DNA from 2 places in the Salinibacterium sp. AL4.1 genome. Region 1 is predicted to be linked to the other one. Evidence: riboswitches for the same ligand, from Rfam matches in the RefSeq annotation. Region 1 holds a riboswitch; the other holds the start of a gene.
The links. Region 1 has a riboswitch for glycine ahead of gcvT (glycine cleavage system aminomethyltransferase GcvT). Riboswitches for the same ligand answer to the same signal wherever they lie in the genome.
Positions count from the first base shown of each region.

Region 1 (5,484 bases):
GGAGCCGGGATGGACGAGTTCTCGACCGGAGTCTGGTGAATGGCCGGCGGAACCGCGGCATCCACGAGCGCTTCAAGGCTGTCGTAGCCCACCGCAGCGAGCATGCTGGCCTGGGCGGCGTCATCCGTACCGATGTGACGGTCGGCGAAGGTGCCGCTGATGAAAGGGTTGGGCATTATTCGCCTGTCAGTGCGGTGTACTCGTCGAGGCTGAGCATCGACGAGAGTTCGGAGAATTCGATCTTCACGAGCCAGCCTTCACCGAAGGGGTCGCTGTTGACGAGTTCGGGGCTGTCGGCAACGGCGTCGTTGGACTCAACGACGGTTCCGGCAACGGGAGCGAAGAGTTCGCCCACGGACTTGGTCGACTCGATCTCGCCGACAATCTTGCCCTCGGTGACGGTGTCGCCCACCTTGGGAAGGTCAACGAAGACGATGTCGCCGAGCTTGCCCGCGGCGAAATCGGTGATTCCCACGGTCGCGACGTTTCCGTCAACCAGCACCCACTCGTGCTCGGCGGTGTACTGCAGTTCGCTCTTCTCAGCCATGATCAGGCCTCTCTCTTGTAAAAGGGTAGGGAAACAACGGATGCAGCAATGCGACTGCCCCGCACATCGATGTGAAGCTCAGTGCCGACCTCGCTCACGTCGGGGTCGACGTACGCCATAGCGATCGGGTGGCCCAGGGTCGGCGAGAGCGCGCCCGAGGTAATGACGCCGACTTCTTTGTCACCGTGGAAGAGCAGGTAGTCGGCGCGACCGGCGCGACGGCCTTCAGCAGCAAGGCCGACGAGCAAGCGGGCGCCGGCATCCGGGCCTTCTTCGATTGCAGTGCGGCCCACGAAGTCGCCCTCTTTGCTGAGCGCGACGACGCGGCCAAGACCGGCCTGCACCGGGAAAGTCGTGAGGATGAGCTCGTGACCGTACAGGGGCATGCCCGCTTCGAGGCGAAGAGTGTCGCGGCAGGCGAGACCGGCGGGGACGAGACCGAGCGGGGAGCCGGCAACCGTGAGCGCAGCCCAGAGGGCGGCTGCGGCATCCACGTGAATGTACAGTTCGAAACCGTCTTCGCCGGTGTAGCCGGTGCGAGCGATGATGAGGTCGGTGCCGTTGAAGGTTGCTGCGGTTTCGCGGTAATACTTGAGTTCGTCGAGGGGCGTTGCGAAGTCGCTAAGCCCGGCAGTCGCTTCGAGGACGGCGCGGGAAACGGGACCCTGAACGGCGATGAGCGCGTAGTCGTCGCTCTCGTCGGTGACGGCAACGTCGAAGCCTTCGGCGCGTTCGGCGAGCGCCGTCGCTGCGGCGAAACGGTTACCGGCATTAGCCACAACCAAGAAGTGATCGTCGGCGAGGCGGTAGGTGACGAGGTCATCAATGATGCCGCCGGCCTCGTTGAGCAGCAGGCTGTACTTGGCCTGCGCGAGGGCGATACCCGAAAGCTTTCCCGCCAAAGCGAAGTCGAGATACGCGCCGGCGTCAGCGCCGCGAACGTGAATCTCGGCCATGTGCGAGATGTCGAAGATTCCAGCAGCGGTGCGCACGGCATGGTGCTCGGCGAGGTCGGAGCTGTACCGTACCGGCATCATCCAACCGGCAAAGTCGGTGAAAGCGGCACCCAGTTGTTCGTGGATGCTGTGCAGCGGCGAGTACCTCACCGAGGCAGGCGAAGAGTCAGCGGGTGACGCTAACGAGGGTGATTCATCGGACACGGAGTTCTCCTGGCGCGTGGGCTAGTGAATAGAACTCCCCCTCTGTGATGAGCCTGAGAGCTTCACACGCTAAACGCTAGCGAGCTTTCACCGTCGGCGGAACCTCAGGGTGATGCGAGGTTCTCTTTCCAGAGTGGCCAGTGCGGTGCGGTACGTGAACCTGAGAGATTGGCGGGGAGGCTTGCTCCTTCGGTGCCGGTCTCGCGCCTGCCAACTTCTGTTGACGAACGCGGGGTGACCGGCTCTCCCGCATCGTGTTGCGGCCCGATGTTCAGTTGTGAGCCCAGCATAGCAACGCGGGGCGGATGCGCGCGCTACAGCAGCGCCGAGCTCAGCAGCAAACTCGTCTCGCTGTTCACCACGCCCTCGACATTACGCATGCGGGCGAGCACGCGGTCGAAGTTGCTGAGGCTGTCGGTACGGATGTCTGCCACCAGATCCCAGGCGCCATTGGTGGTGTGGAGCTCGTGGATCTCCGGCAGGCCACGCAACTGGCTGATTACAGAGTCGGTCGATCGCCCTTCTACCTCGACAAAGGCAATCGCCCGGATAAAGGAAGGGTCGCGATCCTCTCTAATACGAATCGAGAAACCAAGCACTGTGCCGTTGCTCACGAGCCGATCAATACGGCTCGTAACGGTCGCGCGCGTGACGTTGAGGCGACGCGAGAGGCTCGCCACTGACTCGCGCGCATCGGCTCGAAGGGCGGCCAAGAGGCGACGATCGAGGTCATCTAAGTCAGACATATGCAAAGTGTATATTCGGGCCTCGCATTATGCCTAGTTATTGCCCGGAAATAGCGTTGACTGGGAGTTGTAGCTACATACTGCACATTCGTAACGTAGGAAGCACGATTACCGCAACGAAAGGAGTGACCATGGTTCACTACGTAGACGTCAACAACATGCGCCGCTGGATCGCCGACACCGGCATCGAGCCAATCATCATGGGCATCGTGGGCTACCTCGAACAGGACTACGCCAAGTGGCCGCAGTTCGACAAGTCACCTCGCGTTGCCGCCCACTCCCCCGAAGGCGTCATCGAATTGATGCCGACGAGCGATGGCGAAACGTACGCCTTTAAGTACGTCAACGGCCACCCTTCGAACCCCGCGCTGGGGTTCCAGACCGTCACCGCGCTTGGCATGCTTGCCCGCGTCGACAACGGCTACCCCACCTTCTTCTCAGAGATGACCTTGCTTACGGCGCTGCGCACCTCTGCGACCTCCGTCATGGCGGCGCGTGCCTTGGCTCGCCCCGACTCCAGCGTTCTCGCGCTCATCGGCACCGGTACACAGTCTGAATTCCAGGCTCTCGGCTTCCGCGCCGGCCTCGGCATCACGAGCCTGCGCGTGTGGGACACCGACCCTGCTGCGATGGACAAGTTCATCCGCAACGTTGAGCCGCTGGGTTTCGACATCGTGCGCGCCACCTCAGCAGCAGATGCTGTTGCCGGCGCTGACATCGTCACCACCTGCACCGCTGACAAGAAGAACGCGACGATTCTCACGGCCGACATGATCGAACCCGGTATGCACCTCAACGCCATTGGCGGCGACTGCCCGGGCAAGACAGAACTCGAAGAGGCCATCGTGCGCAACTCGACGGTGTTCGTGGAGTTCCCCGAACAGACTCGCATCGAAGGCGAAATTCAGCAGCTCGAAGCCGACTCCCCCATCACCGAACTGTGGGAAGTTCTCGCGGGCACGGCGGCAGGCCGCACCGCCAATGACGAGGTAACCCTCTTCGACTCGGTCGGCTTCGCGATCGAAGACTTCTCTGCCCTGCGGTACGTTTTCGACGCTGTCCGCGGCACCGAATACGCAACGGACCTCGATCTGATTGCAGACCCGGCTGACCCCAAGGACCTGTTCTCGCTCGTCTCGCGCGTTCCCGCGCTCACTGCGTAACCGTCAATGAGCGTTCAGGCGCCTTCGGCCGCAGTACTGATTCGCCCGCACCTGTTCACTCCGAACAGCCAGACCGCTGGTGACAACGCGTTCCAGTCCACCGACCCCACGCGAACACCGGATGAGATTGCTCGCGCTGCGTACGACGAGTCCACCCACGTGGCCGAGACTTTGCGTAACGTCGGCGTGAACATCCACGTGTTCGAGGACACGGAGAGCTCACGCCCCGACAGCGTGTTCCCGAATAACTGGTTCTCGACGCACAGTGGCGGCCGTGTTGCGGTGTACCCGATGTACGCGCCAAACCGTCGCACGGAGCGTCGCCCCGATGTGATCGAGATGCTGAAGCACGACTTTCGCGTGCAGGATGTCGTCGACTACTCCGGCTTGGAGCACGACGGCATCTACCTCGAGGGCACCGGTGCGATGGTCATTGACCACACCAACCGCGTTGCCTATGCGGCCGAGTCACACCGGGCAAACCCGCTCGCGCTTGAGCGATTCTGTGCATCGTTTGGCTACGAGCCGATGATGTTCGAAGCGCGCGATACCCAAGGGGTACCGATCTATCACACCAACGTCATGATGTGCATCGCCACCGATTTCGCGATGATCGGGCTCGACCTGATCTCCTCGGGCGACCGCCGGATGGAAATGGCTGAACGACTAACAGCACCAGGACGCACTCTCATCGACCTCACGGCTGATCAGATTGCGAACTTCGCTGGCAACGCTCTCGAACTCAAGGGTGCCAACGGACGCATTCTGGCCCTCTCAAGCCGAGCGCTTAAGAGCCTGACGCTCGCCCAGCGCTCGGTCATCGAGGCGAGTTGCGAGATTGTGCCGCTCGACATTCCGACCATCGAGTTGGCTGGTGGCTCTGTTCGCTGCATGGTGGCGGGCATCCACTTGGATCGTCGCTCACGCATGGCGGCTGATGTAGCCGCAGGCGTTCCTGCTGCCGATTCTGCCGAGACAGCTCCGGCAGCAGGCGCCTGACCAGTCTGCTCTATCGGCGGGTCCCGCCGCCGTCAGAGCAGACCGCAGCACCCTGAGTCGCCACCGGTGGCGACTCAGGGGCTGGGCGTATCGCTAACTGCAGTTCGGGCGGCAGTCGCGCTGGGACAACGCCTCGAGCATCACATTGCTGAGCTCGGTGGGGTTGTTTGCTTGGTAGGCCGTTCCACCGGTCGCTTGGGCGATCTTGCGCATCGCTTCTACGTCGGTGTCGGGGCCGATTCCGACGAGCACTACGGGTACGGGCTCGTCACGGTTCGCCTCGACCATGGCCGTGAGTTCTTCCAACAGCACCTCAAGAGAGATGCCGTTGTCATCTTCGTTACGGCCATCAGTGATGAGCATCACTGAGTTGACCTTGTCAGGGTTGTAGTCCTCGCGGACGTGAGTCACCGCGGCAAGCACCGTGTCGTTGAGGCCCGTGTAGCCATTGATGCGCGACGGGAGCGAGTCGATGATCGCTTGAAGGTTCTCGACATGCTCGGGGTCGTTCATCGAACGGATGCCGGCGACGTCTTCCCAGTCCTCGGTACCAACGCGCTCCTTTGAGAAAAGCCACATGCCGAGTTCGTCATCCTCAGAGAGCGTGCTGAACGCGTCTTCTGCCGAGTTCTGGAACATCTCAATACGACGCTGACCATCCCAGGCACGCTCAAGCATCGAACCGGAAACATCAACGACGGCGAGGATGCGCGAACGCAGGTTGAGAGCGTTCCAGTTGCGCAGAATGCCCACAAGTTCGTCGGTGTCTCCGACGCTCTGAGTCTCGACCGGAGCCGCGATAACACCGGAGGCAAGGATCTCTCCCTCGCCCGCATTGTCACGGAAGCCCTCGGCGTTAAGCACCTGCG
Region 1 is NZ_JBSOQK010000002.1:168,701-174,184, forward strand. Features, by position in the region: gene gcvP (aminomethyl-transferring glycine dehydrogenase) at 1-176, opposite strand, end outside; gene gcvH (glycine cleavage system protein GcvH) at 176-547, opposite strand; gene gcvT (glycine cleavage system aminomethyltransferase GcvT) at 550-1,707, opposite strand; glycine riboswitch at 1,743-1,844, opposite strand; glycine riboswitch at 1,846-1,967, opposite strand; gene ACWTV3_RS10170 (Lrp/AsnC family transcriptional regulator) at 2,022-2,453, opposite strand; gene ocd (ornithine cyclodeaminase) at 2,585-3,616, shown strand; gene ctlX (citrulline utilization hydrolase CtlX) at 3,623-4,615, shown strand; gene ACWTV3_RS10185 (VWA domain-containing protein) at 4,709-5,484, opposite strand, start outside.

Region 2 (5,484 bases), on a different contig from region 1:
AGCCTCGTCATTGGTGACTGCGAAGTCGGCAACCAAGACGGCGGAGAGGTCTCCAGCACGAAGACCATCGACTGCGCAGAGCCGCACGACGCTGAAGTGTACGCCGCTTCGTACCTCGCCGAGGGCGACTTCCCCGGTGACAGCGTCATCGAGCAGCAGGCCACGAACGACTGCTACGCCGAATTCAGCAGCTTCATGGGCGTCGAGTACGACGACTCCGTCTACGACTTCTCCTGGTACTACCCCACCGAGGGCAGCTGGTCTGAGGGCGACCGCGAGATCCTGTGCCTCATTTACGACCCCTCCGGCAACCAGATCACTGGATCGCTCGCAGGCTCCGGACTGTAAATAGCCGCGCTACAACGGCCGACGAAGACATGCTCTTCGTCGGCCGTTGTTCGGTTAAGGGAAGAAACCGCGCCCCCGGCGACGTTGCACTCTGTAGCTCCCTACGAGACGCTGGGAGCAGCAGAGAACAAGGCGGTAGTGAACGATGAAGATTGAATTCCCGGGCTCCAATGGCACAATGCTGGCCGCCCGCCTCGACCTTCCCGAGGGAACACCCTCGGCGTATGCGCTCTTCGCGCACTGCTTCACGTGCTCCAAAGACTCTTTTGCGGCCTCCCGAATTTCCCGCGCGCTCGTCGAGTACGGCATCGCCGTGCTGCGTTTCGACTTCACCGGGTTGGGCGGATCAGACGGCGACTTCTCCAACACCAACTTCAGTTCGAACATCGACGACGTTGTTGCCGCCACCGAGTTCCTCCGTGACAACTACCGGGCGCCGACCATCCTCATCGGTCACTCCCTCGGAGGTGCTGCCGTGCTCGCCGCCGCTCACCGCGTGCCCTCAGCCCGCGCCGTAGCAACTCTCGGCAGCCCGAGCGACCCCGCTCACATCAGTAACCTCTTCTCCCACGCCAGCGCCGAGATTGTGGCAGAGGGAGAAGCAACGGTTCAATTGGGCGGGCGCCCTTTCCGCATCCGCAAGCAACTGCTCGACGACATCGCCTCTCAGCCGCAAAGCGAGCGCCTACGGGACTTGGACGCCGCGTTGCTGGTGCTGCATTCCCCCATTGACCAGACGGTGGGCGTCGACAACGCTCGCGAAATTTTCGAAGCGGCACGGCATCCGAAGTCCTTCGTCGCTTTGGATGGCGCCGACCACCTACTGAGCGACCGGGATGACGCTGCCTTCGCTGCGAGCATGATTGCCGCGTGGGCCGCCCGCTACGCTTTCGATCGCGCCGATGCTGCTGCCGCACCTCACGCCGCGGCATCGAACTCGACTGCTGCTTCTGCCACAGCGGCGGCGCCTGCATCTGAATCTGCAACTGCGTCAGCGCCTGTGGTTAGCCCGAGCGCAACTGTGACAGTCGACGGCAGTGCCGTCATCGTCACCGAGAGCGGCCCCGCGCGGTACGAACAGCGCGTGTTTGCTTCCGGTCACGAGATCATTTCCGACGAACCCGCGCCGCTCAGCGACAACCACGGCCCGGCCCCATACGACTTCATTTTGGCTGGCCTCGGCAGCTGCACTTCGATCACGATCCGCATGTACGCCGATCGCAAAAAGATGCCCCTCAAAGGCGTCAGCGTAAGGCTCACGCGCGAACGGATCACAGCCGCCGACTGCGATCACTGCACGGCGACCGAGGGAATGGTAGAGCACTTTACGCGCGAGCTGACCTTTGACGGTGACCTCACCGACGAGCAACGCGATTCGCTTCTCGTCATCGCCGATAAGTGCCCCGTTCACCGCTCGCTCGAGGGCGAGATCTCAATCAGCACGACGCTGGCCGCCCAGAGCTAGAACGCCGCGACGGCTCGCAGCCTCAGGGCTAAACACCGCAGCGCTAAGGACCTCAGCGCTTGGACGCTTCAAGGCGATCTGAAGCGACTCTCCCTAGCCCTTGCCAGCCTGGCGAGCTACAGTGGTTAGGTCACCCTAACTTCTAAGTGAAATGAGCTGGCGCCCAGCGCCCACTGCCTATGACTCTTGTACGCGACTCCGTCAAGCACCCTCTCGCCGCCCGCCGCCTCGCGGTCAGCGCAGTGAGCCACCCGGCCCCTTCAATCGCTCGCATCACGCTGAGCGGCGACGAGCTCGAAGGCTTCATCAGTAGCGGGCCCACAGACCACGTCAAAGTGTTCTTCCCCGACCCCGCCACTGGTGTGCTGACGGCACCCATCATGACTGAAGACGGCCTCAAACGCGTCGGCGAGGGCAAAGTATTCTCCCGCGACTACACCCCGCTTGGCTTCCGTAGCCACGACGGTCACCACGAACTCGATATCGACTTCGTCGTCCACGGTGACGAAGGTCCCGCCTCCGCCTGGGCCGGAAAAGCAAAAGTCGGCGACGAGATCGTCATTGCTGGCCCGCGCGGCTCGAAGCTTCTCCCGCAGGGTGCCACCCACGTCATCCTGATTGCTGACGAAACCGCGCTCCCCTCGGCTTCACGCTGGATCGAAATGCTGCCAACCTCGGTGCGCATCACCGCGCTGTTCGATGTTGCCGACGAGAGCGTCGAGAGTTACTTCAGCGATGAGCTCAACGCCCGTATGGACGCCCAGTGGTTCTACCGTCGCGATGGCCTCGGTCAGTTGGATGCTGCGCTGCGTGCCCTCGGCGAGATCGGCGAATCTACCTTTATTTTCCTCGCTGGCGAAGCGACAACCTTGGTGCCGCTGCGTCGTTACCTCCGCCGCGAGCTAGGACTCTCGAAGAAACAAGTCACGGCAGACGGCTATTGGCGTCGTGGTGTGACCGATGCCGACCATCACGCCCCCATCGATCCGAGCGACCCCGAAGACTAACGAGCGCAGCGAGCACGCGCGAGCACGGCCCCAGTCGGCCGCGCGTGCTCGCCTGAGCATCCTGCTCCAGCACAGATGTCCAGTCGCCCGATCGGCCCCAAGTGTATGCTGAGGGCACAAGTGAACAGCCGTCATTCCGCCGCGGGAGAGTCCTTCCGATCGATGGTTGGCGCCGTAGGAGCAAACCCTCTCCGGGAATCTCTCAGGCCCCAGTACCGCAGTGGATAGGCAACTCTGAAAAGTAGTCGACCCTGCCCGACTCGCCGACGGGGCAACGCGACGCCACAAGCGTGCGGAAACTCTCAGGCCCAATACAGAGCGGAGAGGACTCAACGACGCCCGTACGACGCTGTGCGGTGAAGAAATGGAGTCACCGTGGCCATTCGCAATCTGACCCCCACTACAGAAGTACCCACTCCTTCTCTCGAAGAAGTGCCGCTCAGCAGCTTCGACCTCTTCACGGTCGGCATCGGCCCTTCGAGTTCTCATACCGTCGGCCCGATGCGCGCTGCGGCGTCCTTCGCCGCTGATCTTGCCGAGCACGCGATGCTCGACTCTGTCGCCACCGTGAATGTGCGCCTCTATGGATCCCTCGCCGCAACCGGTGCGGGCCATGGCACGATGAGCGCTGTGTTAATCGGTTTAGAGGGCAAGCTCTCCGACCGCGTTCTTCCCACCGAGATGGAAGAGATTCTCGCGAGGATCGAAGCGACCGGAACTCTCAGTCTGGCCGGCAGTCACGAAGTGCCGTTCCGCGAGGCCGAGATTGCCCTGCACCCGCTGACCGTTCTCGACGGGCATCCCAACGGTATGCGCTTTGCTGCATTCTCGGATGCCGGCGAGCCCGTTCTCGAAGCAACTTACTTTTCCATTGGCGGTGGTTTCATCTATCGCGAGGGCGATAACCGCGATGGCAGCAACGGTCTCGATCACGTTGCGGATCCCTTTCCGTTCCGCACGGCGGCGCAGTTGCTCGCGCACTGCCGCGCCGAGGGCCTTTCGTTCAGTGGCGTGATGTTGCGCAACGAGCTCGCCCGCCGCTCTGAAGCGGAGGTCCGCGCCGGCCTGCTTCACATCCGCGACGTCATGGACGAGTGCAAGAACAACAGTCTCGAGCGCACTGGCAACTTGCCGGGCACACTCAATGTGCGCCGCCGCGCTCCTGATTGGCACGCGCGACTGCGCGCTGAAGACCCCGACCGCGACCCGGCCTTCTGGCAAGAGTGGGTCAACCTTGTCGCCCTTGCGGTCAACGAAGAGAACGCATCTGGTGGCCGTGTTGTCACCGCTCCCACTAATGGCGCTGCTGGCATCATTCCCGCCGTGCTGTTTTACGCGACGCATTACGCTCCCGGCATGAAAGACGCCGATCAAGCGATGAAGGACGACGCTACCGTGCGCTTCTTGCTAGCCAGCGCCGCCGTGGGCGTGCTCTACAAGCGCATGGCTTCCATCTCGGGTGCAGAGGTCGGATGCCAAGGAGAAGTCGGCTCAGCCTCGTCTATGGCGGCTGCGGGGTTGGCCGAGATTCTGGGCGGAACGCCCGAGCAGGTCGAGAACGCTGCGGAGATCGCAATGGAACACAATCTTGGACTCACGTGTGACCCCATCGGCGGCCTCGTGCAAATCCCCTGCATCGAACGCAATGCCATTGCCGCGGCCAAAGCTATTAACGCCGCCAAGATGGCCCTGTGGGGCGACGGGACCCACCGAGTCTCACTCGACGAGGTGATCATCACGATGGCTGAGACCGGCAAAGACATGAGTTCGCGCTACAAAGAGACGTCGATGGGCGGCCTCGCCGTCAACGTCGTCGAGTGTTAGCAACTAACACGATTACGGGCGCGTGTAGCGCAGCAGTAAGGTTCCGTCAGCGGCGCTGAAAGCGTGGGCGAGCATCATGTTCTGTGGCGTCGCATCCGCGGCGTCGACAATGCGTCGCGCAGAACCGCCCTCGAGGCGTGGACTAACCGTAAGACACAGCTCATCAACCACGCCTTGGGCGATCATCGTGGCGAACAGCGTCGGCCCGCCCTCGCTGTGCAACTGCGGATATCCTCGCTCCGCCAAAGCATGTTTCAACTCCACGGTGTCGACTTGCGACTCTCCCGCAACGATGACGTCCGCGACTTCCTCTATACGTTCTCGTTGCTCCGCGGACGCTTTCTCCGTAGTGACGACGAACGGTCGAGCGGCATACGACTCGAGGTCTTTCGGCTCCAACCGCAGTGACGCGGTCACAATGGCGAAGGGCGGCTGCGCGCTGAGCCCGTTCGCGGTTCGCCAGGCGACCGACTCCTCATCGAGAGCGAGATTACGGTAACCCTCGTGACGCACGGTGCCGGCGCCGACCACGATGACATCCGCGAGTCTGCGCAACAGCGGAAACACGCGCCCGTCCGCCGGTGTTCCTAGCCCGCCCGAGACGCCCTCGTGGGTCGCAGCCCCGTCGATGCTCGACACGAAGTTCGCGCGCAACCAGGGCTTCGTGCGATCAGCCACGGCGTAGCTCGCGAGCAGCTGCTCGTCAGTCAGTGCCGTTCCTACGGCCAGGGAGTGGATGTCGGATGCAGCGGCCACGGGCTACCTTTCGTTGGCGTCGGACATATTGTGCTTCAGCACCGCCGGCTCGCGGAGCCCCAGAATCGCTTCTGCCATTCGTAC
Region 2 is NZ_JBSOQK010000003.1:240,861-246,344, forward strand. Features, by position in the region: gene ACWTV3_RS13690 (septum formation family protein) at 1-348, shown strand, start outside; gene ACWTV3_RS13695 (bifunctional alpha/beta hydrolase/OsmC family protein) at 494-1,813, shown strand; gene ACWTV3_RS13700 (siderophore-interacting protein) at 1,993-2,820, shown strand; glycine riboswitch at 2,953-3,048, shown strand; gene ACWTV3_RS13705 (L-serine ammonia-lyase) at 3,196-4,644, shown strand; gene ACWTV3_RS13710 (pyrimidine reductase family protein) at 4,657-5,400, opposite strand; gene folP (dihydropteroate synthase) at 5,404-5,484, opposite strand, start outside.
Region 2: it holds a riboswitch for glycine, as region 1 does, so the genes downstream of both, ACWTV3_RS13705 (L-serine ammonia-lyase) here and gcvT (glycine cleavage system aminomethyltransferase GcvT) in region 1, are expected to answer to the same signal.